One region of the Streptomyces sp. WMMC500 genome, then DNA from elsewhere that is predicted to be linked to it. Evidence: riboswitches for the same ligand, from Rfam matches in the RefSeq annotation. Region 1 holds a riboswitch; the other holds the start of a gene.

The links. A riboswitch is a leader RNA that binds a small molecule or an ion and turns the genes downstream of it on or off. The one in region 1 is predicted to bind S-adenosylmethionine.
Region 2: linked by a shared signal. The riboswitch ahead of thrC (threonine synthase) and the one ahead of O7599_RS30540 (aminotransferase class V-fold PLP-dependent enzyme) in region 1 are both predicted to bind S-adenosylmethionine.

Annotation. Positions count from the first base shown of each region.
Region 1 covers NZ_CP114905.1:7,084,241-7,098,556, reverse strand. The annotation lists gene O7599_RS30565 (hypothetical protein) at 1-316, shown strand, start outside; gene O7599_RS30560 (ATP-binding protein) at 320-1,735, shown strand; gene O7599_RS30555 (response regulator transcription factor) at 1,735-2,427, shown strand; gene O7599_RS30550 (SLC13 family permease) at 2,518-3,942, shown strand; gene O7599_RS30545 (glycerate kinase) at 4,022-5,212, shown strand; gene O7599_RS30540 (aminotransferase class V-fold PLP-dependent enzyme) at 5,273-6,655, opposite strand; SAM riboswitch class IV at 6,838-6,955, opposite strand; gene trpD (anthranilate phosphoribosyltransferase) at 7,071-8,138, opposite strand; gene O7599_RS30530 (ubiquinol-cytochrome c reductase cytochrome b subunit) at 8,266-9,900, opposite strand; gene O7599_RS30525 (Rieske 2Fe-2S domain-containing protein) at 9,897-10,973, opposite strand; gene O7599_RS30520 (c-type cytochrome) at 10,970-11,782, opposite strand; gene O7599_RS30515 (heme-copper oxidase subunit III) at 11,848-12,471, opposite strand; gene O7599_RS30510 (hypothetical protein) at 12,618-13,031, shown strand; gene O7599_RS30505 (Ig-like domain-containing protein) at 13,135-14,316, opposite strand, start outside.
Region 2 covers NZ_CP114905.1:3,900,523-3,914,838, forward strand. The annotation lists gene O7599_RS16585 (cold-shock protein) at 282-485, opposite strand; gene O7599_RS16590 (MoaD/ThiS family protein) at 882-1,160, opposite strand; gene thrC (threonine synthase) at 1,157-2,461, opposite strand; SAM riboswitch class I at 2,479-2,618, opposite strand; gene O7599_RS16600 (glucosyl-3-phosphoglycerate synthase) at 2,800-3,774, shown strand; gene O7599_RS16605 (trehalose-6-phosphate synthase) at 4,337-5,764, shown strand; gene O7599_RS16610 (CGNR zinc finger domain-containing protein) at 5,813-6,346, opposite strand; gene O7599_RS16615 (alpha/beta hydrolase) at 6,449-7,309, shown strand; gene otsB (trehalose-phosphatase) at 7,415-8,275, opposite strand; gene O7599_RS16625 (DUF3263 domain-containing protein) at 8,313-8,552, shown strand; gene O7599_RS16630 (extracellular solute-binding protein) at 8,612-9,892, opposite strand; gene O7599_RS16635 (SIS domain-containing protein) at 10,170-11,108, shown strand; gene O7599_RS16640 (ROK family protein) at 11,612-12,541, shown strand; gene nagA (N-acetylglucosamine-6-phosphate deacetylase) at 12,553-13,773, shown strand; gene O7599_RS16650 (1-phosphofructokinase family hexose kinase) at 13,838-14,316, shown strand, end outside.

The sequences.
Region 1 (14,316 bases):
GGCCGCACTGACCGCGGTGGTGGCGATCCCGCTGGGCGTCGCCGCGACCAGCTACGCCCTGACCGACGACCCGGAGGAGCCGACCCCGCCCGCCCGGGTGGAGATGGAGAGCGGCACGCCCTCCCCGTCGGGCTCCACCTCCCCCTCCCCCGAGGTCTCGCCGAGCGACGAGGTGGTCTCCCCGCCGCCGGTACGCGACGGGCCCACCTCGGCGGATCCGTCCGGCGGCGGGGGCAACGGCGACACCGACGACGGCGGCGACGACACCGGTGACGACTCCGGCGGCGGAAACGACGACGACGACTTCGACGACTGATCGATGATCTCCGCGCGTGCCCGCATCCTGCTGTGGCTGCTGGTGGTGATGACCGTGGCACTCGCCGCCGTCGCCGGCACCACGCGGTCCATCCTGCTGCGCGACCTGGATCACCGGGTGGACCGGCTGCTGGCACAGGAGACGCAGGAGTTCGCGAACCTCTACGAGGAGGGCGTCGACCCCGAGACCGGGCGGCCCTTCACCAGCCCGCGCCGGCTGCTGTGGGTCTTCCTGCAGCGGCAGTACGCGGACCCGGACGAGGAGCTGCTCGGCCTGGTCGGCCGGTCCGACCGGGGCCCGGCGCAGCTCGTACAGCCCCGGACCCTGACGGTGACCCGGCCGCTGGAGGCGGACCCCGCGGGCCGCCGGGAGATCTTCGAGTCCGGGGACGGCACGGGCACCCTCGACCGGCCCTCGGGCGAGCTGCGCTGGGCCAAGGTCGGCATCGGCGCGCCGGACGGGCCGGACGCGGCGGCGTTCGTCGTGGCCATCCACACCGAGCGCGAGCGGCAGCAGGTGGCCGACGTGTTCGTCATCATGCTCGCGATCTCGGCGGTGGCGCTGGTGCTGATCAGCGCGATCGGCTGGGCGGTGGCGGGCCGCATCCTCGCGCCCGTACGGCTGGTCGGCGAGACCGCCGCGCAGTTGACGGAACAGGACCTGACCCGGCGGATCCCGGTGCGCGGGCGGGCCGACCGGGACGAGACGGCGGCGCTGGCGGCGACGTTCAACGCCATGATGGACCGGCTGGAGCGGGCGTTCGCCGCCCAGCGGGAGTTCGTCGACGACGCCGGGCACGAGCTGCGGACGCCGATCACCATCGTGCGCGGGCACCTGGAGCTGATGGGCGAGGACCCGGCGGAGCGCGAGGAGACGCTGCGGCTGGTCACCGACGAGCTGGACCGGATGACCCGGATCGTGGAGGACCTGCTGCTGCTCGCCAAGGCCGAGCGGCCGGACTTCGTCGAGCCGGAGCCGGTGCAGTTGGCGGAGCTGACCGCGGACGTGTTCGTCAAGGCCAGGACGCTGGGCGAGCGGGACTGGGAGCTGAGCGAGGTCGCCGAGGGCGAGATGCGCCTGGATCCGCAGCGCGTCACGCAGGCCATGGTGCAGCTCGCCCAGAACGCGGTCCAGCACACCGCGCCCGGCAGCCGCATCCGGATCGGCTCGCGGGCCGCCGGCGGGCACGTCGAGCTGTACGTCGCCGACGGCGGTCCCGGCATCCAGCCGCAGGACGCCACGCTCATCTTCGAACGCTTCCGCCGCGGCACCGCGCGCCGCGGCTCCCGCGGCGGCGGCGCGGGCCTGGGCCTGGCCATCGTCAAGGCGATCGCCGAGGGCCACCGCGGCCGCGTCGAACTCAGCCCCACCGAAGGCGGCGGGGCCACCTTTACTCTGATCCTTCAGGATGGTCTGTGATGAACCGGATTCTCATCGCCGAGGACGAGGAGCGCATCGCCTCCTTCGTGGAGAAGGGGCTGCGCGCCAACGGCTTCACCACCACCGTCGCCGCGGACGGCGACACCGCGTACGAGTTCGCCCTCACCGGGGGCTTCGACCTGGTCGTCCTCGACATCGGGCTGCCGGGCCGGGACGGCTTCACCGTGCTGCGCCAACTGCGCGAGGCCCGCTCCTCGGTGCCGGTGATCGTGCTCACCGCGCGCGCGTCGGTCACCGACACCGTCGCCGGTCTCGAAGGCGGCGCCGACGACTACATGACCAAGCCGTTCCGCTTCGAGGAGCTGCTCGCCCGGGTGCGGCTGCGGCTGCGTACCGCCGCGCGGGCGCCGGAGGTGACCGTGCTGCGCAGCGGCGACCTCTCGCTCGACCTGCGCACGCGCCGGGCACAGGCCGGCGGGCGCATGGTGGACCTGACCGCCCGCGAGTTCGTGCTCCTCGAACTCTTCCTGCGCCACCCCGGGCAGGTGCTCTCGCGCGAGCAGATCCTCTCCCACGTGTGGGGCTACGACTTCGACCCGGGCTCCAACATCGTGGACGTCTACGTACGGGCGCTGCGCAAGAAGATGGGCGCCGAGCGGGTGGAGACCGTCCGCGGCATGGGCTACCGGCTGCCCGCCCGCCGGCCGGATGAACCGGAGCTGTCCCGCTGACACCCGTTCGGGTGACGTCCGGGTTAAAGGTGAAATCTCCTTCATCTTCGATTCATCACAGGCTCACCGCCGCTGCCGAGGCTCTTGTGCGTGAGCCTCTCCCTGCGCCAGACCGCGACGTTGTGCGTGGCCCTCAGCATCTGCGCCCTGCTGGCCGTCCCGGGCAACGCCCCCGGGCTGACGGCCGACGGGCGTCTGACCCTCGCCGTGTTCGCCCTGGCCACCTGCGCCTGGATCGGCACGCCGATCGACGACACCTTCATCGCGCTGGGCGCGGGGCTCGCGCTCGTCGTCACCGGGGTGCTCGACAGCGAGACGCTGTTCGGCACGCTGGGTGACGAGACGGTGTGGCTGCTGATCTGCGCGTTCGTTGTGGCTGCCGCGGTCGCGGGTACGGGCCTGGCGGGCCGGGCGGCGGTGTTCCTGGTCACCGGGGCGCGCTCCGTACGGCAGTTGGTGCATCTGACGACGGCGGCGCTCGTCGTCACCGCCTTCGCCGTCCCGGCCACCTCCGGCCGTGCGGCCCTCGCGCTGCCGGTGTTCCTGGCCCTGGCCAAGGCGCTGGGTGAGCGGAAGCGGCTGGTGGTGATGCTGGCGCTGCTCTTTCCCACCGTCATCCTGCTCTCCGCGGTGGCGACCCTCATCGGCGCCGGTGCGCACCTGATCACGGTGTCGGTGCTCTGGGAGGCGACCGGGGACCGGATCGGCTTCGTGGACTGGCTGCTGCTCGGGCTCCCGCTGGCGATCGCCTCCGCGCATCTCGCCGCCGAGGTGGTGCTGCTGACGACGACGAAGCGCGCGGACCGCAAGGGCCCGGTGCACCTGACCGCCGGGCAGATACAGGAGCACACGGAACAGCCGGTCACCGGGCCGCTGTCGCAGGCCGAGGCGCGCTGCGCGCTGCTGATCGGCACGGTGGTGGTGCTGTGGTGCAGCGAACCGCTGCACCGGGTGCCGCCCGCGGTCGTGGCGCTGATCGGCGCGGTGGTCGCGGCGTCGCCGGCGATCGGAACCGTACGGCTGAAGGACGCGCTGCGCACGGTGCCGTGGTCGCTGCTGCTGTTCATGGCGGCGACGATGGCGATGGGCATCGCGCTGTCGGAGTCGAGGGCCGCCGCGTGGCTGGTCTCCGGGCTCCCGGGCGGCTCGTCGGTGCCGGGGTGGGCGTTCCTGGCCGGGGTGGTCGCCGTGAGCACCGCCGCCCACCTCGTGCTGCAGTCCCGCTCCGCGCGCTCCAGCGTGCTCGTCCCGCTGGTCATCGCCGCGGCGCTGGCCGCCGGCGTGAACCCGGTGGCCGCCGCGCTGGCGTCCACCGCGGCGGCCGGCTTCTGCCAGACGCTGCCGGCGTCCGCCAAGCCCGTCGCACTCTTCTCCGACATACCGGGCGTGGCCACGTACACGCCGCGGGACCTGCTGCGTACGGCCGCGGTGCTGGCCCCGCTGACGGCGGCGCTGGTGCTGCTGTTCGCCCTCGCGGTCTGGCCGCTGTTCGGCGTGCCGGTCGTGCACCGCTGACCGCCGGCCCTCTGCCCGCCGACCGCCGCCCGCTCACCGCCGACCCCCCACAGAACCCTCCGATCCTCGGGAGACCCTCATGCTCGACCGCGTCGTCGTCGCCCCCAGCGGCTTCAAGGAGTCCCTGTCCGCCGAGGCCGCCGCCGAGGCCATCGCCGAAGGCGTCGGCCGGGTGCTGCCCGACGCCGCCGTCGACCTGATCCCGCTGGTCGACGGCGGCGAGGGCACCGCGCAGGCGCTGGCCGCCGCGACCCGCGGGCGGCTCGTCCCGCGCACCGCCACCGGCCCGCTCGGCGACCGGCTGGAGACCCACTTCGGGCTCCTCGGCGACGGCACCACCGCGGTGGTGGAGATGGCGGCCGTCGCGGGCCTCGCCCTCGTGCCCCGCCCCCGGCGCGACCCGGGGGGCACCACGACGTACGGGGTCGGCGAGCTGATCCGCGCCGCGCTCGACCTCGGCGTACGGCGCATCATCGTCGGCTGCGGCGACTCCGGCACCTCCGACGGCGGCGCCGGCGCCCTGACGGCCCTGGGCGCCCGCCTCCTCGACGCCGAGGGCCGCGACCTCGCCCCCGGCGGCGCCGCGCTCGCCCGCCTCGCGCGCATCGACACCGCGGGCCTCGACCCGCGGCTCGCCGAGACGGAGCTGCTGGTGGCCTGCAACCCGTACAACGTGCTGTGCGGCCCCCGCGGCGTCGCCCGCGTCTTCGGGCCGCAGAAGGGGGCCTCGCCCGAGCAGGTCGAGGAGCTGTCCGCCGCCCTCGACCGCTGGGCGGACGTCCTCACCCGCGACCTCCCGGCCCCCGGCACCGACCTGCGCCGCGGCGCCGGCACCGGCGCCTCCGGCGGGCTCGGCGCGGGCCTCGCGGCCGTCGGCGCCCGCCTCCTGCCCCGCTTCGAGGTGCTCCTCGGCCACCTCGACCTCGACGCCCGGCTGGCCGCCGCCGACCTCGTCATCACCGCGGAGGGCGCCCTCGACCACCAGACGCCGCGCGGCAAGGTGCCCGCGGAGGTGGCGCGCCGCGCCAAGCTCCACGGCCGCCCGGTCCTGGCGCTCGCCGGCACGATCGGCGAGGGCGCGCACGAGGTCCACGGCACGGGCGTCGACGCCTACGGCACGATCATCCCGGGCCCGATGGCGCTGCCCGAGGCGCTGCTGCGCGCCCGGGAGTTCCTGGCCGACGCGGCCGAACGGACGCTGCGCATGGTGCTGATCGGCGCAATGGCCGTGCGGCCGGCGCCCGAGTCGGCGAGCCGGCCGCCCGCCTGACGACGGAGGGGCGCTCGACCGGCGGTCGCGAGCGGCCTGCCCCCGCGGCTGCCCGCCGGGTCAGGCCGCGGTAGCAGTCCGGTCCTCGCCGGAGGCGGGTACGCAGCGGCCGTCCACCGTGCGGTACGACCACCGCGCCCCCTCGCGCACCAGCGACCCCAGCGCCGCCAGGAACCGGTCCACGTGCGCGTCCGGCGTCCCCGCGCCGAAGCTCACCCGCACCGCGTTCAGCGGCCGCTCCCCGTCCGCCTCCCCGCTCCCGCACTCGGCCGACTCGCCCGCCCCGCCGAGCAGCGCCCGCACCAGCGGGTGCGCACAGAACAGCCCGTCCCGCACCCCGATCCCGTGCTCCGCCGACAGCGCCGCCGCCAGATGCGAGCTGCTCCAGCCGTCGGCCACGAACGAGATCACCCCCACCCGCGCCGCGTCCGCGCCGAACAGCGACAGCACCCGCACCCCCGGCAGCGCCGCGAGCCCCGCGAGCACCCGCGCCACCAGCGCCTGCTCCCGCGCCACCAGCGCGTCGAACCCGGCCTCCGTCAGCGCCTTGCAGGCCGACGCGATGGCGTACGCGCCGATGACGTTCGGCGACCCCGCCTCGTGCCGCGCGGCCGTCGTGTGCCACTCGACGTCCACTCCCCCGTCCTCGGCCCGCAGTACCCGCCGGCTCGCGCCCCCGCCGGCGAGGTAGGGCGGCGCCGCCCGGAGCCAGTCCGCCCGGCCGGCGAGGACCCCGGCGCCGAAGGGCGCGTACAGCTTGTGCCCGGAGAAGGCCACCCAGTCCACGCCCAGGTCCGCCACGTCCACCGGGTGGTGCGGCGCCAACTGCGCCGCGTCCAGGACCAGCCGCGCCCCGTGCCGGTGCGCCGCCGCGGTCAGCTCCCGTACGGGCCACAGCTCGCCGGTGACGTTCGAGGCGCCGGTGACGCACACCAGCGCCGGGCCGTCGCCGACCCGCGCGGCGAGCGCCGAGTCCAGCGACGCCACGGCCTGCTCGGGGCTGCCGGGCGCGCCGAGCACGGTGACGCGGCCGGCCGCGGACCCGGCGTGCTGCCAGGGCAGCAGGGCGGCGTGGTGCTCGGTCTCGAACACGTAGACCTCGGTACCCGGCGGCAGCGCGGTCGCCAGCAGGTTGAGCGAGTCGGTGGTGGAGCGGGTGAAGACGACCTGGTCGTCGGGGCGGCAGCCGAGGAATCCGGCGACCGTGGCCCGGCTGGACTCGAAGAGTTCCGTGGACAACTGCGAGAGGTAGCCGGCGCCGCGGTGCACGCTGCCGTAGTAGGGCGCGTAGGCGGCGACGTCGTCCCAGACGCGCTGCAGCGCCGGGGCGCTGGCGGCGTAGTCCAGGGCGGCGTACTCGGCGTCGCCGCCGGTGACGAGCGGCGCGCGGACGTCGCGGCCGAGGACGGGCAGCCAGGCGGGGGTGAGCGTGGGCGCGGACATGCGGAACTCCCGTGAGCAGACGTGAGGATGCGGGGTGACGGGCCCGTACGGCCCGGACGGAGGACGCGCGCGACGCTCTGGCGGAAGGACGCGCGCAGCGGCGGCGGGGCAGCGGCCCCTAGCGCATTCGGTTGCTCACGGCGGTACTCCCTCGGCCGACCAGGACCCCTGGAATCGCGAGGGGTCCGCGCTTGCCGCAGACCTCGCTGCCTGCGGCCCGGTCATCACCCGGGGCACCCCGCCACGGACGGAGGGTTGCCGGACAGCGGGCCGGGGCCTTGATCGCTGTCGCTCGTGACCTGGTCAGGAGTATGCGCACCGGAGAGCCGCGGCGCAACCCGGTTGCCCGGACTGTCCGCAACTCTCCGGATATCGCCCGGGGGAGCGGCGCGTAGCCGCAAGCCCCCGGCCCGTCTCAGCCGTTGCTGGCCGCGACCCAGCGCTCCAGCACCCGCTGCGCCGCGCCCGAGTCGATTGACTCCGCGGCCCGTACGATCCCCGCCGCGATCCGGTCCGGCAGCGGGCCGTCCGTGCCGGTGTCCAGGGCCGTGAGCGCCGCCGCCGCGTTCAGCAGCACCGCGTCGCGCACCGGGCCGGTCTCGCCGGCCAGCAGCCGGCGCGCGACATCGGCGTTGTACGAGGCGTCCGCGCCCCGCAGCGCCTCCACCGGCACGCGGTCGATGCCCACGTCCCGCGGGTCGAAGCTCTCCTGCCGCACCGTGCCCTCGCGCACCGTCCACACCTGGGAGGTGGCGGTCGTCGTCAGCTCGTCCAGCCCGTCGTCGCCGCGGAAGACGAGCGCCGAGGTGCCGCGCTCGGCCAGCACGCCGGCCATGATCGGCGCCATCCGGGCGTCCGCGACGCCGGTGGCCTGCGCCCCGACCCGGGCCGGGTTGGTGAGCGGGCCGAGGAAGTTGAACGGGGTGCTGACGCCCAGCTCCTTGCGGGTCTGCGCGACGTGCCGCATCGCGGGGTGGAACTTCACCGCGAAGCAGAACGTGATGCCCGCCTCCTCCGCGACCTCGGCGACCCGCTCCGGCGTGAGGTCGAGGTTGACCCCCAGCTTCTCCAGCACGTCGGAGGCGCCGGAGGCGGAGGACGCGGCCCTGTTGCCGTGCTTGACGACCTTCGCGCCGGTCCCGGCGACGACGATCGCGGACATGGTGGAGATGTTGACCGTACGGGCGCGGTCGCCGCCGGTGCCCACGACGTCCACCGTCGGGCCGGGGACGGCGATGGTGTTGGCGTGCTCGTACATCGTCCGCACCAGCCCGGAGATCTCCGCGACCGTCTCGCCCTTGGCTCGCAGGGCGACGGCGAAACCGGCGATCTGCGCGTTGCTGGCGGTGCCCGACATGATCTGGTCCATGGCCCAGGCGGTGTCCTCGGCGCCCAGGTCCTGCCCGGCGATCAGCGCGCTGATGACGTCCGGCCAGGAACGCGCCGCCGTGCTGTCGCCTCCTGCTGCCGTCTGCACGCTCATGGCACACCGTCCCGTGGGTCGTCTCCGTCGTCGGGCGTCAGCCTATCGAGCGCAGGGTACGCCGAAGGGCCCCCGTCCGACTGCTGGACGGGGGCCCCGGCGTCGCTCGCCCTGCGGCGGTCGGGCCCTAGTGGTGCCCGTGGCCGCTGGTGATCTCCTCGTACTCGTGGCGGGTCGGCTTCGGGATCTGGCCGGCCTCGCCGAAGTAGCCCTTCGACAGCCTGGCCCGCAGCTTCTCCCCCGGGCTCAGCTTGCGCACGACCCCGTTGTCGTCGACCGTCGGGCCGAGCTCCAGCGGCGCGTACTGGTCGTGCGCGGTGAGCTTGTGCAGTTCCTCCTGCGACAGCGGCTCGTGCACCTCGATGAACTCGCCGTGCGGCATCCGCTTGATGATGCCCGTCTCCCGGCCGTGCAGGACCTTCTCGCGGTCCCGCCGCTGCAGCCCGATGCAGATGCGCCGGGTGACCCAGAAGGCCACCACCGGGGCGACGAAGAACGCGATCCGCACGAACCAGGTGATCGCCTCGATCGAGAGGTGGAAGTGCGTCGCCCACAGGTCGTTGCCACCGGCCACCAGCAGCACGAACACCCAGGTCAGCCAGGCCACGCCGAAGCCGGTGCGGGTGGGCACGTTGCGCGGGCGGTCCAGGATGTGGTGCTCGCGGCGGTCGCCGGTGATCCAGGCCTCGAAGAACGGATAGGCGACCATCACCGTCGGGATGATGCCCACGATGATCAGCGGGATGAACACCCCGAAGTTGATCGTGTATCCGCCCGGGATGACCCATTCCCACCCGGGCATGAACCGGATCAGCCCCTCGGTCCAGCCCATGTAGAAGTCCGGTTGGGCTCCGGTGGAGACCATGTCCGGCCGATAGGGTCCGAGATCCCAGACCGGGTTGATGGTGAACAGTCCCGCGATCACCGTGACCACGCCGAAGACGAGGAAGAAGAACCCGCCCGCCTTCGCCACGTAGACGGGCATGAACGGCATGCCGACGACGTTGTCCTCGGTCTTGCCGGAGCCCGCGTACTGGGTGTGCTTGTGGTAGAAGATCAGGATCAGGTGGATCAGGAAGAGCCCCAGCATGATTCCCGGCACCAGGAGCACGTGCACCGCGAAGAATCTCGGAATGATGTCCGACCCGGGGAACTCACCGCCCCAGAGGAAGAACGCCAGGTAGGTGCCGATCACCGGGGTGGCGAGCGTCGCGCCCTCCATGAAGCGGACGCCGGTGCCGGAGAGCAGGTCGTCGGGCAGCGAGTAGCCGGTAAAGCCGGCGACGCAGCCGAGGACCAGCAGCGTGAAGCCGAAGAGCCAGTTGACCTCGCGCGGCTTGCGGAACGCGCCGGTGAAGAAGACGCGCATCATGTGCGTCGCCATCGCGGCGATGAAGATCAGCGCGGACCAGTGGTGGATCTGCCGGACGAGCAGACCGCCGCGGACGTCGAAGCTGATGTCCAGCGTGGAGGCGTACGCCTCGGTCATCGTCACGCCGTTCATCGGCGCGTACGAGCCGTGGTACGTCATCTCCGCCATGCTCGGCTTGAAGAACAGCGTCAGGTACACGCCGGTCAGCAGCACGATCAGGAACGTGTACATGGCGATTTCGCCGAGCAGGAAGGACCAGTGGTCCGGGAAGATCTTGCGGAGGTTCTTCCGGCCGGCGGCGTGCAGCCCCAGTCGGCCGTCCGTCCAGTCGGCGAACCTCTCGCCTCTGCTCGGCGGTTTGCGGCGTGTGTCTGTCATGGTGGTGCTCATCCGCGCTCCCAGAAGCTCGGGCCGACCGGCTCGTCGAAGTCGCCGAGCGCGTACAGGTGACCCTCATCGTTGACCGAGATCCTCAGTTGCGGCAGGGCGTGCCCCGCCGGACCGAAGAGTACGCGCGCGCCGTCCGACAGGTCGAACGTCGACTGGTGACACGGGCAGAGCACGTGGTGCGTCTGCTGCTCGTACAGGCTGACGGGGCAGCCGACGTGCGTACAGATCTTGGAGTAGGCCAGGATGCCGTCGTGGCCCCAGTCGGCCGACTTCGGGTCCTTGATGTCGCCCGGGTGGATCCGGACGAGCATCAGTGCCGCCTTGGCGATCTCGTTGTTGAAGTTGTGGGCGCCTTCCTCCAGCCCTTCGGGCTTGGCGAAGGAGAGCGAACCGACGGTGATGTCCTCCGGGCGCAGCGGCTCGTCGGTGTTCATGTTGATGAGCAGCTTGCCCTTGTCCCACAGGGTGTTGCGCAGCTTGGTGCCGGGCAGCGGGCCGAGGTCGCGCAGCAGCACGATGCCGGTGAGCGGGACGAGCGTGAGCGCGCCGAGCATGGTGCGCCGGATGATCTTACGGCTGCCGATCGCCGATTCCTCGGTGCCCTGCCGCCAGTCGCCCTTGCTGATGGCCTCGGTCTCCGGGCTGGCCTCGATCGGGTGCCGCTCCTGGATGACCTCCACGTCCGACATCAGCGTGCGCGACCAGTGGATGGCGCCGGCGCCGATGCAGAACAGCGCGAGGCCCAGGGTGACACCGAGGGCGAAGTTCAGCGCGCTGATGTGGCCGAGCGGGAAGATGTAGACGATCTCGTCGACGTCGATGGCGACGAACGCCGCGATGAAGGCGACGGTCGCGAGCATCGACACCGTGAACAGCAGCGACACGGTGCGCTCGGACCGCTTGGCGGCCCGCTCGTCGATGTCCTGCTTGCGCGGCTCGTGCGGCGGCAGGCCGGGGTTGGCGAACGGGTCGCGCTCCTCGACCGCGACGCCCCCGCTCTCCTCGCCCTCCCGGACGGTCGGCAGGTGCTTCTCGCCGTTGTTCTCGTTCTCAGGTCCAGCCTGGCTACTCATGACTTCCTGGCCTTTGCACTCCGGGCGGTGATCCAGATCGTCAGGACGACGAGGGCCCCGAGCCCGAAGACCCAGGCGAACAGACCCTCGCTCACCGGGCCGAGGCCGCCGAGGCTGAACCCGCCGGGCGACTCGGCCTCGTCGCCCCCGACCGTGTCGAGGTAGGCGATGATGGCCTGCTTGTCCTTGGGCGTCAGCAGCCTGTCCGGGAAGGAGGGCATGTTCTGCGGGCCGGTCACCATCGCTTCGTACATGTGCTTCGGATCGACGCCGTCGATGTTCGGTGCGTACTTGCCGTCCGTCAGGGCGCCGCCCTTGCCGGTGAAGTTGTGGCACTGCGCACAGTTGGTACGGAACAGGTCACCGCCGCGGGCGACGTCGCCGCCCGCCGGGTCGTACTGGCTCTCCTCGGGGATCGCCGGGCCGGGGCCCAGGGAGGCGACGTACGCGGCGAGCTGGTCGATCTCCTTCTGGGTGTAGGTGTTCGGCTTCTTCGGCGCCTGGGCGCCCTGCTGCTGCAGGGGCATCCGGCCCGTGGAGACCTGGAAGTCCACGGCCGCCGCGCCGACGCCCACGAGGCTGGGGCCGTCGCTGGAGCCCTGCCCGCCGGTGCCGTGGCAGCTCGCGCAGCCGACCCGGAAGATCTTCTGCCCCTCTTCGATGGCGAGGGACTGTGCACTGGTGTCTTCGGCCTGCGCCTTGCCCGTGGGCGCGAATGTGGCGTACAGCCCCCCGGTGGCCGCCAGCGCGATGAGTAGGACGACGAGCGCCGCCAGCGGATGGCGCCGTCGTGCGGAGAGCTTTTTCACGGATTACCCCGGTATCAGGATCTTCAGCGTCGGTGTGCTTCTCGGTGCCGGCTCCCCGGCCGGTTTTACTTGATCAAGTAGATGGTGGCGAAGAGGCCGATCCAGACCACGTCGACGAAGTGCCAGTAGTAGGACACCACGATCGCGGCGGTCGCCTGCTGGTGGGTGAACCGTCTGGCCGCGTAGGTGCGCCCCAGAATCAGCAGGAAGGCGATCAGTCCGCCCGTCACGTGCAGTCCGTGGAAGCCGGTGGTCAGGTAGAACGCCGAGCCGTACGGGCCGGAGGAGAGCGAGATGCCCTCGTGCTCCACCAGCTCCACGTACTCGGTGACCTGCCCGCCGACGAAGACCGCGCCCATGACGAAGGTCACCGTGAACCACATGCGCAGCTTCTTCACGTCACCGCGCTCGGCCGCGAACACGCCGAGCTGGCAGGTGAGCGAGGAGAGCACCAGGATCGTGGTGTTGCCGAGCGCGAACGGAAGGTTCAGGGTCTCGGCCTGTGCCTTCCAGTAGTCCGCACCCATCACCGACCGCAGGGTGAAGTACATCGCGAAGAGGGCCGCGAAGAACATCAGCTCGGAACTCAGCCAGATGATGGTTCCGACGCTGGTGAGGTTCGGCCTGTTGACCGACGGGTGCGCGTGCCCGGTCTCTACTGCTGCTGTTGCTGTCGCCACGTCCGACATTATGTCGGTCCCTTAACTCCGCCTCACTCCGGGGGGTCCCGTTCGGAGTGTCAGGGCCCGGCAGAGGGGCCCTGGACTGCACCGCCGCACCCCCGGCGGAGTAGCATCCGCGGTGAGAGCGGTGCCCGAGAACCACCGGAGGAACCATGGAGTCGACGGCCGCAGGACCGGTCAACGTGCTGGTCTACAGCGACGACGCGAACACGCGCGAGCAGGTCCGGCTCGCCGCCGGCCGCCGGCCCGCGGCAGACCTGCCGCCGGTGGCCTACGTCGAGTGCGCCACGCTCCCCGCGGTCATGACGGAGCTGGAGCGGGGCGGCATCGACGCCTGCGTGCTCGACGGCGAGGCGGTGCCCGCCGGCGGCATGGGCGTGTGCAGGCAGATCAAGGACGAGATCTTCCGGTGCCCGCCCGTCCTGCTGCTCATCGGCCGCCCGCAGGACGCCTGGCTGGCGACCTGGAGCCGCGCCGAGGCCACCGTGGCGCACCCGGTCGACCCGGCGGCGCTCGCCGACGCCCTGGCGGGCGTGCTGCGCACCCGGCTGGCGGTTGAGGCGTGAGCGCGGGGCGGCGTCTGAGCGCGGGCGGCTCCTGAGCGCCGGCGGCGCCTTCGGGGCGCCGCTCCCCCGGCCGGCCTGAGGGTCCCGGGCCGGGCCGGGCGTCTCAGACCGCGGGCCGGAGGCGGTTCGCGTCGCCCGGGCCGCCTCCGTCGCGGACGCCGGGGGTCAGGGCGCTGCCCTCCTGCCACTTGGGCCAGGAGAGGTTCCAGTCCCCGAAGCCGTTCCCGAACGGGGCCATGTCCTCGCCGAAGCTGTTGACGACCTCCACGATGTCGCCGGGCCGTACGGTCTTGAAGAACCAGGCGGCGTCCTCGGTGCTCATCCCGGTGCAGCCGTGGCTGACGTTGGCGGCGCCCTGCGAGCCGACGGACCAGGGCGCGGCGTGCACGTACTCGCCGCTCCAGGTGACCCGGGTCGCGTAGGAGACCTGGAGGTCGTAGTCCTCGCCGGTGCCGCCGACGCCGATGCTGGCGCCCGTCATCCGGACGAGCGACTGCTTCTCCAGCACCACCTTCTTGCCGTTGCGGGTCTCGAAGCCGGCCTTGCCCGTCGTGACCGGGATCATCTTGATCTGCTTACCGTTGCGGTAGACGGTCATCTGGTACGAGCCGGCGTCGGTGACCGCCTCGATGCGGTCGCCGATCTTCAGCTCCAGGGGTCTGGTGGCGCTCCCGTAGACGCCCTCGCGTACCTTCACGCCCTCCAGCCTGCTCTCCAGCCGGACGCGGGCGCCCGCGGGCCAGTACTCCCTGGGGCGGTAGTGCAGTTCCTTGTCGTCCACCCAGTACCAGGCGCCCTCGACCACCGGGGTCGAGGTGACCTTCAGCCCGCGCTCGACGACGGCGCGCTCCGCCTGGGTCTTCACGGCCCGGCCGAGCTCCACGGTGAGCGGCTGGCCGACGCCGTAGGTGCCCCGGTCGGGGCCCAGCTCGACCTTCATCGGCTTCTTGGTCCTGGCCTTCGACGTCCGGTACGTCAGCCGCTTGCGGCCGGGCGTGCCGTCGTCGTTCTCGGTGCTCACCTCGACGCTGTAGCGGGACCGCGCGGCCAGGGGCACGGTGCTGCGCCAGGTGTGGCCGTCGGTGGACAGGCGGCCGCGTACGTACCGGCCGCGCTCGTCGACGGCTGTGACGTCCGTGATGCGCGCCTGGCCCTGGGCGGTGACCTCCAGGTCGTCGGCCGGGTCGGCCAGCTCGGTGTCACCGGCCAGGCCGGCCAGGGTGATCCGGCCGGCGGGCTCTCCCGGCTCGCGGGCCAGCGGGTGTCCGCCGGCGCCGCAGGCGGC
Region 2 (14,316 bases), 3.2 Mb from region 1:
CGCTGGCGCCCGCGACGGACGGTCCGCGACCCGCGTGGTTCCCTCCCACCCGGCGTACGGACCTCACCGAACCGGTCCCGTGCTGTCACTCTCACTGGGAGAGTGCTAACGCCAATGATTAGCACTCGCCCCCTGCGAGTGCAAGCGGGTGGGGGCTTCTCATGCGCAGAGCGGAACCGGATCGGGGCACCCCGCCCGCCGGGGAGCAGGCGGACAGCAGAGGGCCCGCACCCCGGGGGGTGCGGGCCCGTCGCGAGTCGTCCGTGGTCGATGCCCGGCGCTCAGCCGCTGACGCGGACCATGTCTGCCTGCGGCCCCTTCTGGCCCTGCGAGATCTCGAACTCGACCCGCTGGCCTTCCTCGAGGGTGCGGTATCCGTCCATCTGAATCGCGCTGTAGTGGACGAAGACATCCGCACCACCGTCGACCGCGATGAAGCCGTACCCCTTCTCCGCGTTGAACCACTTGACGGTGCCCTGAGCCATTCCAAACTCCCCTATTGCTGGCCCTTACACAGGACCGCACTCCGCGGACCCGGGTCAGACCTCACCCCCGGATACACGCCGGGGCGTGCGCCGGAACGCGTCGACCGCGGCTGAATGTATCCGCACAGATGCCCAGTGCAACAGGTCAATCGGACGAGAATTCTGCGGACACTCGATCGGTATTTTTCCGATCAACCTCCGCCATTCCCTGACAACTCGGGCAGGGCATAACTCACCATCACGACAATTAACTCTCCGCATTTACCCGGAACTTGTCGCGTTCTCATATGCGTGGACCATGGGCCACGAGGGGGGAACGCCCCAACCCTATCGCGTGCACGGACATGCGAACGGCCCCACTCCGGATCAGTGGGGCCGGGCACACGGCGGCGGGGTTCAGCAGCCCCCGGCGACCGCCGGAATGATCGAGACTCCCGCCCCCTCCGGAGTGGGAGTCTGCAGGCCATCGGCGAAGCGGACATCGTCGTCGTTCACGTAGACGTTCACGAAGCGGCGCAGCTTGCCTTGATCGTCCAGGACCCGGCCGGCGATTCCGCGGTGGTTCTTCTCCAGGTCTTCGATCACCTCGGCGAGGGTCGCGCCCTCGGCGCTCACCTCGGCTTCACCGTCGGTGTACGTACGCAGGATGGTCGGAATTCGGACGTTCACGCTCATGATGCGAGGCCGGCCTCTCGGAAGGAGTCGAGTGTGGGACGAATGATCGCGCTCGGCCCCGAGGTGGGGGCGACCGCGTCGAGGGTCTTCAGACCGTCGCCGGTGTTGATCGCGACGGTGGTCTCGGCCGGGTCGATCCGGCCGTCCGCGACGAGCTTCGCCAGCACGCCGAAGGTCACGCCGCCCGCCGTCTCCGCGAAGACGCCCTCGGTGCGGGCCAGCAGCTTGATCGCGTCGACGACCTCGGCGTCCGTGACGTCCTCCACCGCCCCGCCGGTGCGGCGCGCGATGTCCAGCACGTACGGCCCGTCGGCGGGGTTGCCGATCGCGAGGGACTTGGCGATGGTGTCCGGCCGGACCGGGCGCACCACGTCGTGGCCGTCCTTGAAGGCCCGCGAGACCGGGGAGCAGCCGGCCGCCTGGGCGCCGAAGATCTTGTACGGGCGCTCCTCGACGAGCCCCGTCGCGATCAGCTCCTTCAGCGCCTTGTCGATCTTCGTGAGCTGGGAGCCGGACGCCACCGGGATGACGATGTTGTCCGGCAGCCGCCAGCCGAGCTGCTCGCAGATCTCGTAGGCGAGGGTCTTGGAGCCCTCCGCGTAGTACGGGCGCAGGTTGACGTTCGTGAAGCCCCAGCCCTCGCCGGCCGGGTCGCCGATCAGCTCGGAGCAGAAGCGGTTCACGTCGTCGTACGTGCCCTCGATGCCGACGACGTCGCCGCCGTAGACCGCGGCCATGACGACCTTCGCGTGCTCCAGGTCGTACGGGATGAACACGCACGAGCGCAGCCCCGCCCGCGCGGCGGCGGCGCCGACCGCGCCGGCCAGGTTGCCGGTCGAGGAGCAGGACAGCGTGGTGAAGCCGAAGGCGCGGGCGGCCTCCACGGCGATGGCGACGACGCGGTCCTTGAAGGAGTGCGTGGGGTTGCCGGAGTCGTCCTTGACGTGCAGCGCGCCGGTCACGCCCAGCTCGGCGGCCAGCCGGTCGGCGCGGTGCAGCCGGGTGAAGCCGGGGTTCAGGTTGGGCTTCGACGCCACGTCCGCGGGGACCGGCAGCAGCGGTGCGTAGCGCCAGATGCTCCGCGGCCCCGCCTCGATGCGGGTACGCAGCCGGGCGGCGGCCTCGGCGTCGCCGCCGGGAAGGTCGTACGCCGCCTCCAGCGGCCCGAAACAGGACAGGCACGCGAACACCGGACCCAGCGGCACCCGCTCCCCGCACTCCCGGCAGGACAGCGCGACGGCGGGACCCAGGTCGGGAGCGCCGTCGACGGCGCCGGGGGTGGGAGCTGTCTCTACAGCCATACTGGCGAGGCCCTCTCTCCTCATCTTCCCCGCGACGCGTCTCGCCGCAGGACGGAATTGGCACCATCACCGTCCGGGGCCTCGCAGCGTCGCGAGTGCCGGACGGAGGGTTGCCGGGGCTTCAACGGGCCGTTCCCTCTGCCCCTCTGGATGAGCTCTGTATGGCGCAGGACCGGCGGGGCCGTCCGGCGCGTTTGTCCGACGCGCGGACCCCGACATACGGACGTCACGCACGTTGTTCAAGACTGTAACCGACGACCAGGACAGTGGTGAGTGCCGTCCGATACGCGAGACGGCTCTCACACCTCACAGGACCACCGGCAAGGGGAGGCCCGCAGGTGCTCGAAGACGTGGAGCAGTGGCTGAGAACGCGGTCCTGGTCCGCGGCGGACCGGCCGCTCGGGCGGCTGCTGGCGGCCAAGCGCGCGCTGGGGGCGCGGGGGACGGTGAGCGTGGTCCTGCCCGCGCTCGACGAGGAGGCCACGGTCGGGGCGATCGTCGCGGCGATCCGGGCGGAGCTGATGGCGGGTGCCGCCGACGGCGGGGCACTGGTCGACGAGCTGGTGGTGATGGACTCCGGCTCCACGGACCGTACGGCGGAGGTCGCCGCCGCGGCCGGCGCGCGGGTGGTGCACCGCGACGAGGTGCTGCCGCGGGTGCCCGCGGCACCCGGCAAGGGCGAGGTGCTGTGGCGGTCGCTGCTGGCGACCCGCGGCGAGATCGTGTGCTTCGTGGACGCGGATCTCCGGGACTTCGACACGGCGTTCGTCAGCGGGATCGTCGGTCCGCTGCTGACGGAGCCGGACGTGGACTTCGTGAAGGCCGTGTACGACAGGCCGCTCGGCGGCGCGCCGGCCGCCGCCGCCCAGGGCGGGCGGGTGACGGAGCTGGTGGCCCGGCCGCTGCTGAACCTCCACTGGCCGCTGCTGGCCGGTTTCGTCCAGCCGCTGGGCGGGGAGTACGCGGCGCGGCGCTCGCTGCTGGAACGGCTGCCGTTCCCGGTCGGGTACGGGGTGGAGCTGGGCCTGCTCGTCGACGCGCTGCACACGGTGGGGCTGGGCGGTCTCGCCCAGGTCGACGTCGGCGTCCGCCGCCACCGCCACCAGGACGACCGGGCGCTGGGCCGGATGGCGGCGGCGATCTACCGCACGGCGCAGGTGCGGCTGGCGCGCGGGCACCTGGTGCGGCCGCGGCTGACGCAGTTCGAGCGGGGGGCGGACGGGGCGTTCGAGGGGCGGACGTACGGGGTGGACACGGTGGAGCGGCCGCCGATGGGGGAGATCCGGGAGTACGTGGAACGCCCCGCGGCGTAGCCCTCGCCGGGCGGGCCATACCGGGGTGGGGGGTGCGGGGGCGGGGGGTCCGCGCGGCGCCGGGGTGGTGGCGTCTCCCCGTACCCGCCCCTCCCCGAACCTCAGGGCTCCGCCCCGAGCCCCCGCGGGGGCTCCGCCCCCAGACCCCCGGGGGCTGCGCCCGAACCCCGGGGCCGCGCCCCCGGTCCCGCTCGGAACTCCCCCGACCTTTCGGGGCTGCGCCCCGAACCCGCGGGGGCTTCGCCCCCACACCCCCGAGGGCTTCGCCCCGGACACTCGGGGCTGCGCCCCGTCCCCCGCTCGGTTCCGACGCGAACCCGCTCAGGCTCCTCCCCGAACCCTCACGGGCTCCGCCCCCAACCCCGTCGGCGCGCCTCCCCCAGGCCCTACAGGGCTCTGCCCCCTCCCCCTCCGGTTCCGGCCACGAACCCCCGCGGGCCTTCGTCCCGAACTCCCGCTCAGGGCCCCGGCCCACCGTCCGCCTCCGCAAGCCCCCGTACCGGTCTCGGCCACACCGGCGTACCTGCGTTTCGGGAGCCTCTGCCGTGGCTAGGCTCGGCGCATGGTCGAGTCCCCCGGTGCCCCCCTGCTCGTCGCGTCCAACCGCGGGCCCGTCTCGTACGCCGTCGGCGACGGCGGTGACCTCACCGCCAAGCGCGGCGGCGGCGGGCTCGTGTCCGGGCTCAGTGCCGTCGGGTCCGACGCCGGGGCGCTGTGGGTGTGTGCCGCGCTGGGCGACGGGGACCGGGAGGCCGTGCGGCGCGGGGTGGGCGAGCCCGGGGTGCGGATGCTCGGCATCGACCCCGACGTCTTCCACGACGCGTACAACGGCGTCGCGAACTCCGTCCTGTGGTTCGTGCACCACATGCTCTACGACATCCCCGTCGCCCCGGTCTTCGACGCCGCGTTCCGCCGGCAGTGGGACGCGTACGCGACGTACAACCGCGCCTTCGCCGACGCCCTCGCCGACGGCGCCGCCGACGGCGCCGCGGTGTTCGTGCAGGACTACCACCTCTGCCTCGTGCCCGGCATGCTCCGCGAGCGCCGCCCCGACCTGCGGATCTCGCACTTCACGCACACACCCTGGGCACCACCGGAGTACTTCCGGCTCCTGCCCGACGACATCGCCGCCGCGCTGCTGCGCGGGCTGCTCGGCGCCGACCGGATCGGCTTCCACACCGACCGCTGGGCCGAGGCGTTCGTCTCCTGCTGCCGCGACGTGCTCGGCGACGAGGCGGAGGTCGCCCGGGCCGGGGAGGACGCGGGCGGGAAGGGGACCACCCGGGTCGACGTGCACGCCCTCGGCGCCGACGCCGAGTTCCTGCGCGAGCGGTCCCGGCGGCCGGACGTGGAGGAGCGGATGGCGGCCCTGCGCGAGCAGATCGGCGGCGTGGACCGCAAGGTCCTCGTGCGCGTGGACCGCACCGAGTTGTCGAAGAACATCGTCCGCGGGCTGCTCGCGTACCGGCGGCTGCTTGAGGCGCGGCCGGAGTGGCGCGGGCGGGTGGTGAAGCTGGCGTTCGCGTACCCGTCGCGGCAGGACCTGCCGGTGTACCGGGACTACACCGCCGAGGTGCGCCGCCTCGCCGCGGAGATCAACGAGGAGTACGGGACGGCCGGGTGGCAGCCCGTCGTGCTGCACGTCGAGGACGACTTCGCCCGCTCGCTCGCCGCGTACCGGCTGGCGGACGTGGCGCTGGTCAACCCGCTGCGGGACGGGATGAACCTGGTCGCGAAGGAGATCCCGGTGGTCTCGGACGACGGCTGCGCGCTGGTGCTGTCGCGGGAGGCGGGCGCGTACGCGGAACTCGGCGGGGACGCGCTCGTGGTGCACCCGTACGACGTGGAGGCCACGGCGGAGGCGCTGCTCGCGGCGCTGTCGATGCCGCGCGACGAACGCGCCCGCCGGACGGAGCGGCTGGCGGCGGCGGCCACGGCGCTGCCGCCGCAGGCGTGGTTCCTGGCGCAGGTGGACGCCCTGCGGGGGTAGCCCGCGGTACGCGGCGGTAGCCCGCGCCCGCGGTACGGGGCGCGCGTCTCAGCGCGGGCGGTGGCGCTCCTGGAAGCGGGCCGCCTTGGCACGGTTGCCGCAGCCCTCCATCGAGCACCAGCGGCGGCGGCCGTTCTTGCTGACGTCGTAGAACCACAGCACGCACTCGGGGTTCGCGCAGCGGCGGACGCGGTCCGGCTGCTCCTCGTACAGCCGGACCAGATCGGCTGCGGCACACCACGCGGGCAGCCACGCGGGGTCGTCCACGACGACTTCCGACGTGGCCCGGCCGGCGCGCAGGAGCGGGCGGCGGGCGCCGTGGGCCAGGATCTCGTCGAGCGGCTGCTCGTCCCCGTCGAGGGCGGCGCGCAGGGCGGCGCGGGCGGCGGTCAGCGGCTCGCGCAGGGCTGCGTGATCGGGAGCGTCGGGGGCGCCGGCCGCGGCGTCGGACAGGCCGTGCTCGCCGAGCCAGTGGCCTAGGGCGCCGGGCTCGTAGAGGAAGTCGACGGGGCCGCCCTGGTCGATCCACCAGGTGTTCACCAGGTCCAGGGCCAGCGGTTCGCCAGTCAGCGGTCGTGCCATACGCACCAGTGTAACCGTTCAAGTCGGTTTGACAGGTTCCCGGGGGCGGGTTAGGGTTTTTTTCGTAACCGTTCAAGTGCCTTTTGATGGTTGGAGTTCGCCGTGCCCGTACGCCACCGCACCGCCCGCATCGACGGCCTCGACGTCTTCTACCGGGAGGCCGGCGACCCGGCCGCGCCGACGCTCGTGCTGCTGCACGGCTTCCCGACCTCGTCCGTGGGCTTCGCGCCACTGATGGCGGAGCTGGCCGGCGAGTTCCACCTGGTCGCCCCCGACTACCCCGGCTTCGGACGCAGCTCCGCGCCGCCGGCGGACGAGTGGGCGTACACCTTCGACCACCTCGCCGACGTCGTCGACAAGCTGCTGGACCAGCTCGGCCTCTCGCGTTACGCGATCTACGTCCACGACTACGGCTCCCCCGTCGGCTTCCGCCTCGCCCTGCGCCACCCCGAGCGCATCACCGGCATCGTCAGTCAGAACGGCAACGCCTACGAGGAGGGGTTCACCCCCTTCTGGAACCCGCTGCGTGCGTACTGGGACGAGCCCACGCCGGCCCACCGCGAGGCGCTCCGCTCCGCCCTCACCCCGGACGCCACGCACTGGCAGTACACCCACGGCGTCCCGGACACCTCGCTGGTCGACCCGGCGCTGGAGGTGCACGACCAGGCCCTGCTGGACCGGCCGGGCAACCAGGAGATCCAGCTCGACCTCTTCCTCGACTACGGCACGAACCCCGGCCGTTACCCCGACTGGCAGGAGTACCTGCGCGAACACCAGCCGCCGGTGCTCGCCGCCTGGGGGCGGCACGACGAGATCTTCGGGGTGGAGGGGGCGCGGGCCTTCGCCCGGGACGCCAAGGACGCGCAGGTGCAGTTGCTGGACGCCGGGCACTTCCCGCTGACCACACGGTTCGCGCAGAGCGCGGGGCTGATACGGGACTTCCTGCGCCGGCTCTCCGACTGAGGCACCTCCGACCGGGGCAATCGGACTGGGGCAGTCCGGCTGGGGCTCCGCGTGGGGGGCGGCCGGGTCGGTGGCCCGACGGTCCCGCGGCGCCCGCGGCCGGGGCTACGCGCCGAGGGCCTCCGCCAGGGCCGTCAGGAGGTCCACCACGCCCTGCGGCCCGTCGACCGTCAGGTCCGCGCGGTCCGCCAGCGCGTCCGCGCCCTCGCCCGACATCGCCGCGCTGCACACCAGCAGGCCCGTGACGCCCTCGGGGCGCAGCGCTTCCACCGCGTCGTAGGCCGCGAGGTCGCCGAGGTCGTCGCCGGCGTAGAGGACGGTGCGGGCACCCGTCTCGCGGGTCAGGGTCGTGAGGGCGCGGCCCTTGTCCATGCCCGGCGGGCGGAGTTCGAGGACGAAGCGGCCCGGCTCGACCACGAGGCCGTGCGCCGCCGCCAGGTCGTCCAGCGGCTTGCGCAGCGCGTCGGCGGCCTTTGCGGGGTCGGCGGCGCGGCGGGTGTGGACGGCGACGGCGCGGCCCTTGTCCTCTATCCACGTGCCGCGCCAGGCGTCCGCCGTCTCCAGCACCCCGGGCAGCTCGGCCTGCACCGCGGCCACGCCCGGGTGCGGGGCGGGCGTGCGCAGGGTGCCCGTGGCGGCGTCCCACTGCTCGTCGCCGTAGTGGCCGAGGACGCGCAGATGGGCCAGCCCGGCCACGCCGGCGAAGCCGCCGTACCGTACGGCCACCGCGGCGGGCCGGCCGGTGATGACGGCGACGGTCCCCACGCGCGGCGCGAGCCGGGCCAGCGCGGGTACGGCGCCGGGGTGGGCGCGCGCGGCGTCGGGGTCGGGGACGATCGGGGCGAGGGTGCCGTCGAAGTCGAAGGCGACGAGGGCCTGTTCCGGGTCGGCGAGGAGCGCGGCGAGACCGGCGCGGCCCGCCTCGGTAGCCGGAACGGGGAGCCGTGCTGCGGAGGTGCTGCCCATGCCCAGGACCTTACCGGCCCGCGGTAACGTGCAGGCTATGTCGGAGGGTGCGCTGACCGAGCGGGACTTGGCCGTCCTCGCGCTGGAGAAGCGCGCGTGGCCGGCCCCGGGGGCGAAGGAACGGGCGATCCGGGAGCGGCTGGGGCTCTCCCCGACGCGGTACTACCAGCTTCTCAACGCGCTCCTCGACGACCCCCGGGCCCAGGCGCACGACCCGGTGACCGTCAACCGGCTGCGGCGGGTCCGGCAGGCCCGCCGCGACGCCCGGGAGGGCTGAGAGCCCTACGGGCCGCGGTCACGCCTCCGTCGAGGGTCGGGGTCACCCCTCCGTCGAGGTCACTCCTCCGTCGAGGAGGCCGACTCCGCGATGCTCTGCAGGTTCGTCAGCACCCGCTCCGGCGGGTCGCCGCCCGACTCGGCCGCCTTGCCTATCTGCTTCTTCAGCTCCGCGTTCACCCGCGCCCACGACGTCTTGTTGTCCGGGTAGAAGACGGCGGTCTGGAGCTGGTCCAGGAACGGCTGGAGGTCCCTGCGGCCCTGGCTCAGCTTCTCGACCCCGGAGACCGTCGTCGGCAGCAGGTCGTAGCGCTGCGCGAACTTCAGCACGTTGGTGTCGTCGAAGAGGACGTCGAGGAACTTGCCGATCTCCGAGCGGCGGCCGTTGGCCTTGAACGCCATGACCCAGTCGGCGACGCCCATCGTCGACTCCGAGGGCCCGTCCCGGCCCGGCAGCTTCAGGGCGATGCCGAAGTCGACCTTCTCCCGCCGCAGGTCCTGCATGAGCGTCGGGTGGCCGAAGATCATGCCGACGTCGCCCTTGACGAAGTCGGCGAAGGCGGTGCGCCTGTTGGTCTCGGACGGCGCGGCGTAGGTGAGGCCGGCGCCGACGAGGTTGTCGCGTATCCAGTTGAAGGTGTGGATGTTCTGCTCGGAGTCGATCGTGTAACTGCCGACGTCGTCCGTGTACGCGCCGCCGCCGCTGATCATCCACATCAGCGTCTCGCCCTGGGCCTCCTCGGGTCCGAGCGGGAGCGCGTACGGGATCTTCACGCCGGTGTCCTTGAGCGCCTGCGCGATGTCGAGCAGCTCGTCCCAGTCCTGGGGGGCGTCCTCCGGGTCCGTGCCCAGGCCCGCCTCCTCGAAGAGCGACTTGTTGTAGAACAGCAGCCGCGAGCTGGAGACGAACGGCATGCCGTACTGGACGCGGTTGACCTCGCCGGCGGCGGCGAGGCTGGGCACGAAGTTGGCCTGCGTCGGGATGGAGAGCAGTTGGTCGGTGCTGTAGAGCATGTCGCGGGCGCTGTACTCGGCGTACGGGCCCATCTGCGCGATGTCCGGCGGATTGCCGTCCTTGACCATCTTGTCGACCTTGGCGTCGATGTCCTCCCACGGGATGATCTCGATGTCGACCGAGATGCCCGGGGTGTCGTTGGAGAACTTCGCCGCCAACTGCTCCCAGTAGCGCCGGGAGGTGTCCGACTCGCCCGTGCCGTACTCGGCGGCCACCACCTTCAGCGTGACGTCACCGCCGCCGCTGCCGTCCCCGCACGCGCTCAGCGGTAGGGCCGCCGCACCCGCGGCACCGGCTGCCGCCTTCAGAAATCCACGCCGCTGCACAGCTTTAGCCCACCTCGTACAGAATCATCTGAGGGGGCGAGTCTGACCGGAACGCCCCTCCCAGGTCTACACCAGACCGATATCACTTCCGTAACCACCTCCCCTTCCCGCCATTGCCGCACGGGCTACCGGGCTGATAGGGAGGCGGCGAGCTGAACCGCACACCAACGATCGCGGAACGGCACGAAGGCGCGCACGATCGCCACGACGTGCGTGGAACGTAAGCAGACCGGCACGACATCCGCACGAGACCCGCACATCCAGGGAGCCGCACCTCATGGCAGCCGCCGAACCGTCCCGCACCGCCGCCGAGATCGCCACCCAGCCGGGCTGCTGGCGCCGAGCCCGGCAGGAGGCGGAGGCCGTGCCCGGGCTGCCGCGGCCCGGGGAGAGGGTCGCGGTGGTCGGCTGCGGCACGTCGTGGTTCATGGCGCAGGCGTACGCCGGGCTGCGGGAGGCGGCCGGGCAGGGGCACACGGACGCCTACGCAGCCTCGGAGTTCCCGGCCGGTCGGCGGTACGACCGGATGGTGGCGATCACCCGGTCCGGGACGACGACCGAGGTGCTGGACCTGCTGGCGGCGGTACGGGACGGGGCCGCCGGCACCGCGACCACCGCCCTCACCGCGGACGCCGCGACGCCGGTCGCCACGGCCGCGGACGAGCTGGTCACGCTGGCGTACGCGGACGAGGAGTCGGTGGTGCAGACCCGGTTCGCGACGACGGCGCTGGCGCTCCTGCGCGCCGGCCTCGAACTGCACGGGCCGCCGGCGGCGGGGGTGAAGTCCGTCGCGGGCGCGGCGGTCGACGCGGAGTTGGCGGTGACGCAGCCGCTGCCGCAGGAGCTCGCGGCGGCGGTGCAGTGGACGTTCCTGGGCCGGGGCTGGACCTGCGGCCTCGCGGCGGAGGCGGCGCTGAAGATGCGCGAGGCGGCGGGGGCCTGGACCGAGAGCTACCCGGCGATGGAGTACCGGCACGGGCCGATGGCGATCACCGGCCCCGGACGCGCGGTGTGGCACTTCGGCGAGCTGCCGGAGGGGCTGGCGGCGGACGTGGGCCGGGTGGGCGGCCACCTGAGCGCGGAGTCGACGGCGCGCGGGCTCGACCCGATGGCGGACCTGGTACGGGCACAGCGGCTGGCGGTGACCGTGGCGGAGGCGAAGGGCTACGACCCGGACCGGCCCCGGAACCTGACCCGCAGCGTGGTCCTCCGGTAGGCCGGGGCGGCCCGCGGACCGCCCTGCGGCGGGGCTCGGCGAGCGCCCGCGGCTGCGCTCCGGCCGACCAGGACGCAGAAGGGCACGCCCCGAGGCGCACCGCGGAAACCCGCGGCTCGCCGCTCCCCCGCGGCGCACCACGGGCTTCGCAGAACCGACGCCCGGCGGCGTACAGCCCCGGCCGGCGAGACGTCCCGCGGTCGGCGCCCCACGCGGCGGGGCCCGCGGACCGCCCTGCGGCGGAGCTCGGCGAGCACCCGCGGCTGCGCTCCGCCGGAAGGGCACACCCCGAGGCACACCGCGGAAACCCACGACCCGCCCTCCCCGGCGGCGCACCACACGCTTCGCAGAACCGACACCCCGCGGCATACAGCCCCGGCCGCCGAGACGTCCCGCGGTCGGCGCCCGGGGCGGCTCGCAGTTGACCGGATACCGGCGAAAACCGGACCCGTCATCGCGACTGGACTAGACCTCTCGCCTCTTTACGGGCGAGACTGTCCCCCGTGAGACACGTCATCGCCCTCGATGTGGGCGGCACCGGCATGAAAGCCGCCCTCGTCGGGGCGGACGGCGCGCTGCTCCACGAGACGCGCCGGGCGACCCCGCGCGAGGCGGGGCCCGAGGCCGTCGTCGCCGCCATCCTGGACTTCGCCGCCGACCTGCGGGCCGCCGGGGCGGAGAAGTTCGGCGAACCGGCCGCCGCCGCCGGCGTCGCGGTGCCCGGGATCGTGGACGACGCCGCGGGCGTCGCGGTGTTCTCGGCGAACCTCGGCTGGCGTGACGTACCGTTTCGCCGCCTCCTCGGGGAGCGCCTGGCCTGCCCCGTCGCCGTCGGCCACGACCTGCGCACCGGCGGCCTCGCCGAGGGCCGGCTCGGCGCCGCGCGCGACGTGGACCGGTTCCTGTTCATCGCGCTGGGCACCGGCATCGCCGCCGCCATCGGCATCGACGGCCGCATCGAGCCCGGTGCGCACGGCGGCGCCGGCGAGATCGGCCACATCGTCGTACGCCCCGACGGGCCGCCCTGCGGGTGCGGGCAGCGCGGCTGCCTGGAGCGGCTCGCGTCCGCCTCCGCCGTCGGCAAGGCGTGGGCGACGGCCTGCGGCGACCCCGAGGCGACCGCCGCCGACTGCGCCAAGGCCGTCGAGTCCGGCGACCCGCTGGCCGAAGCCGTCTGGCAGGACGCCGTCGACGCCCTCGCCGGCGGCCTGATCACCGGCATCACCCTGCTCGACCCCCGCCGGATCGTCGTCGGCGGCGGCCTCGCCGAGGCCGGCGACACGCTGTTCGTACCGCTCAAGCGCGCCGTCCGGACGCGCATCACGTTCCAGACATCCCCCCAGATCGTCCCCGCGGAGCTGGGAGACGCCGCCGCCTGCCTGGGCGCGGGGCAGCTCGCCTGGGACCTACTCGCCACGGAGGTAACCGCCTGATGCGGGATTCGATGCGGGATTCGCCGCGGAAGGGCAGCACGGTGCTCACCGGCGCCCGTGTGGTCCAGCCGGCCGGCACCGTGGAGGACGCCAGGCTCACGGTCGCGGACGGCCGGATCGTCTCGGTGGCACCGGGGTCCGACGCGGCAGAGCGGTCCGGCGCGGCGCCGGAGGTCGGCGCCGCGCCGCGGGACGGCGGCGGGCCCGCGGCCACCGACCTGTCCGGGCACTGGATCGTCCCCGGCTTCGTCGACGTCCACGTGCACGGCGGCGGCGGCGCCTCCTTCTCCGGCGGCACCCACGAGCAGGCCCGCACCGTCCTCGACACCCACCGCGGGCACGGCACCACGACCATGCTCGCCTCCACCGTCACCGGCGACCTGGACGACCTCGCCCGGCAGGCCGGCGTCCTCGCGGAGCTGGCCGAGGACGGCGAGCTGGCCGGCATCCACTTCGAGGGCCCGTTCATCTCCCCGCACCGCTGCGGCGCGCACCAGCCCGGGCTGCTGCGCGACCCCGCGCCCGCCGACGTGCGCAAGCTCGTCGAGGCCGGCCGGGGGCAGACGCGGATGCTCACGCTGGCGCCGGAGCTGCCGGGCGGGCTCGACTCCGTACGCCTCCTGGCCGACAGCGGCGTCATCGCCGCCGTCGGCCACACCGACTCCTCCTACGACGCCGTGCGGGAGGCCGTCGAGGCCGGCGCCACCGTCGCCACCCACCTGTTCAACGCCATGCCCGCGCTCGGCCACCGCTCCCCGGGGCCGATCGCCGCGCTGCTGGAGGACGAGCGGGTCACCGTCGAACTGATCAACGACGGCGTGCATCTGCACCCGGCGGTGCTGCAGTTGGCGTTCCGGAGCGCCGGGGCGGGCCGGGTCGCGTTCATCACCGACGCGATGGGCGCCGCCGGCATGGGCGACGGCCGCTACCCGCTCGGCCCGATGGAGGTCGACGTGCGGGACGGCGTGGCCCGGCTGGTCGACGGCGGGTCGATCGCGGGCTCCACGCTGACGCTGGACACCGCGTTCCGCCGGGCGGTCACCGGCGACGGCATGCCGGTCGCGGACGCCGTGGAGGCGCTGTCGGCGACGCCGGCGAAGCTGCTCGGCGCGTACGACCGGATCGGTTCGCTGGAGCCGGGGAAGGACGCGGACCTCGTCGTGCTGGACGCGCGGTTCGCGCTCGTCGGGGTCATGCGCAAGGGTGCGTGGATCGTCACACCCGGGGGCTGAGGCGCGGCCGCCGGCGGCGCGCTGTCGACGGCGCTCAAGCACCATGGCAGGATCTTTCGCGCTTATGTTCCTCACCGTCACACTCAACCTCGCACTCGACCTCACGTACCGGGTGCCGCGGCTGCGTGCCCACGAGTCGCACCGGATCACCGACGTCACGGAGCGGCCCGGCGGCAAGGGCCTGAACGTGGCCCGCGTGCTCGCCGCGCTCGGCCACCCCGTGACGGTCACCGGCTTCGCCGGCGGCCCCACGGGCGCGCACGTGCGCGCGCTGCTGGCCGCCGAGTCGGGGGCGCGGACCGACGCACCGCGGGCCGAGGCGGCGCGGACCGCCGTGCCGGTGACCGACGCACTCGTGGAGGTCGCGGGCACCACGCGGCGCACGATCGCCGTCGTCGACGGCAGTACGGGCGACACCACCCAGCTCAACGAGGCGGGACCCGAGATCGCCGCCGCCGAGTGGGCGGCGTTCCGCGACGTGTACGCGGCGCTGCTCACGGACGCCGGTGCAGCCGCCGGTGCAGCCGCCGGTGAAATCCCCGG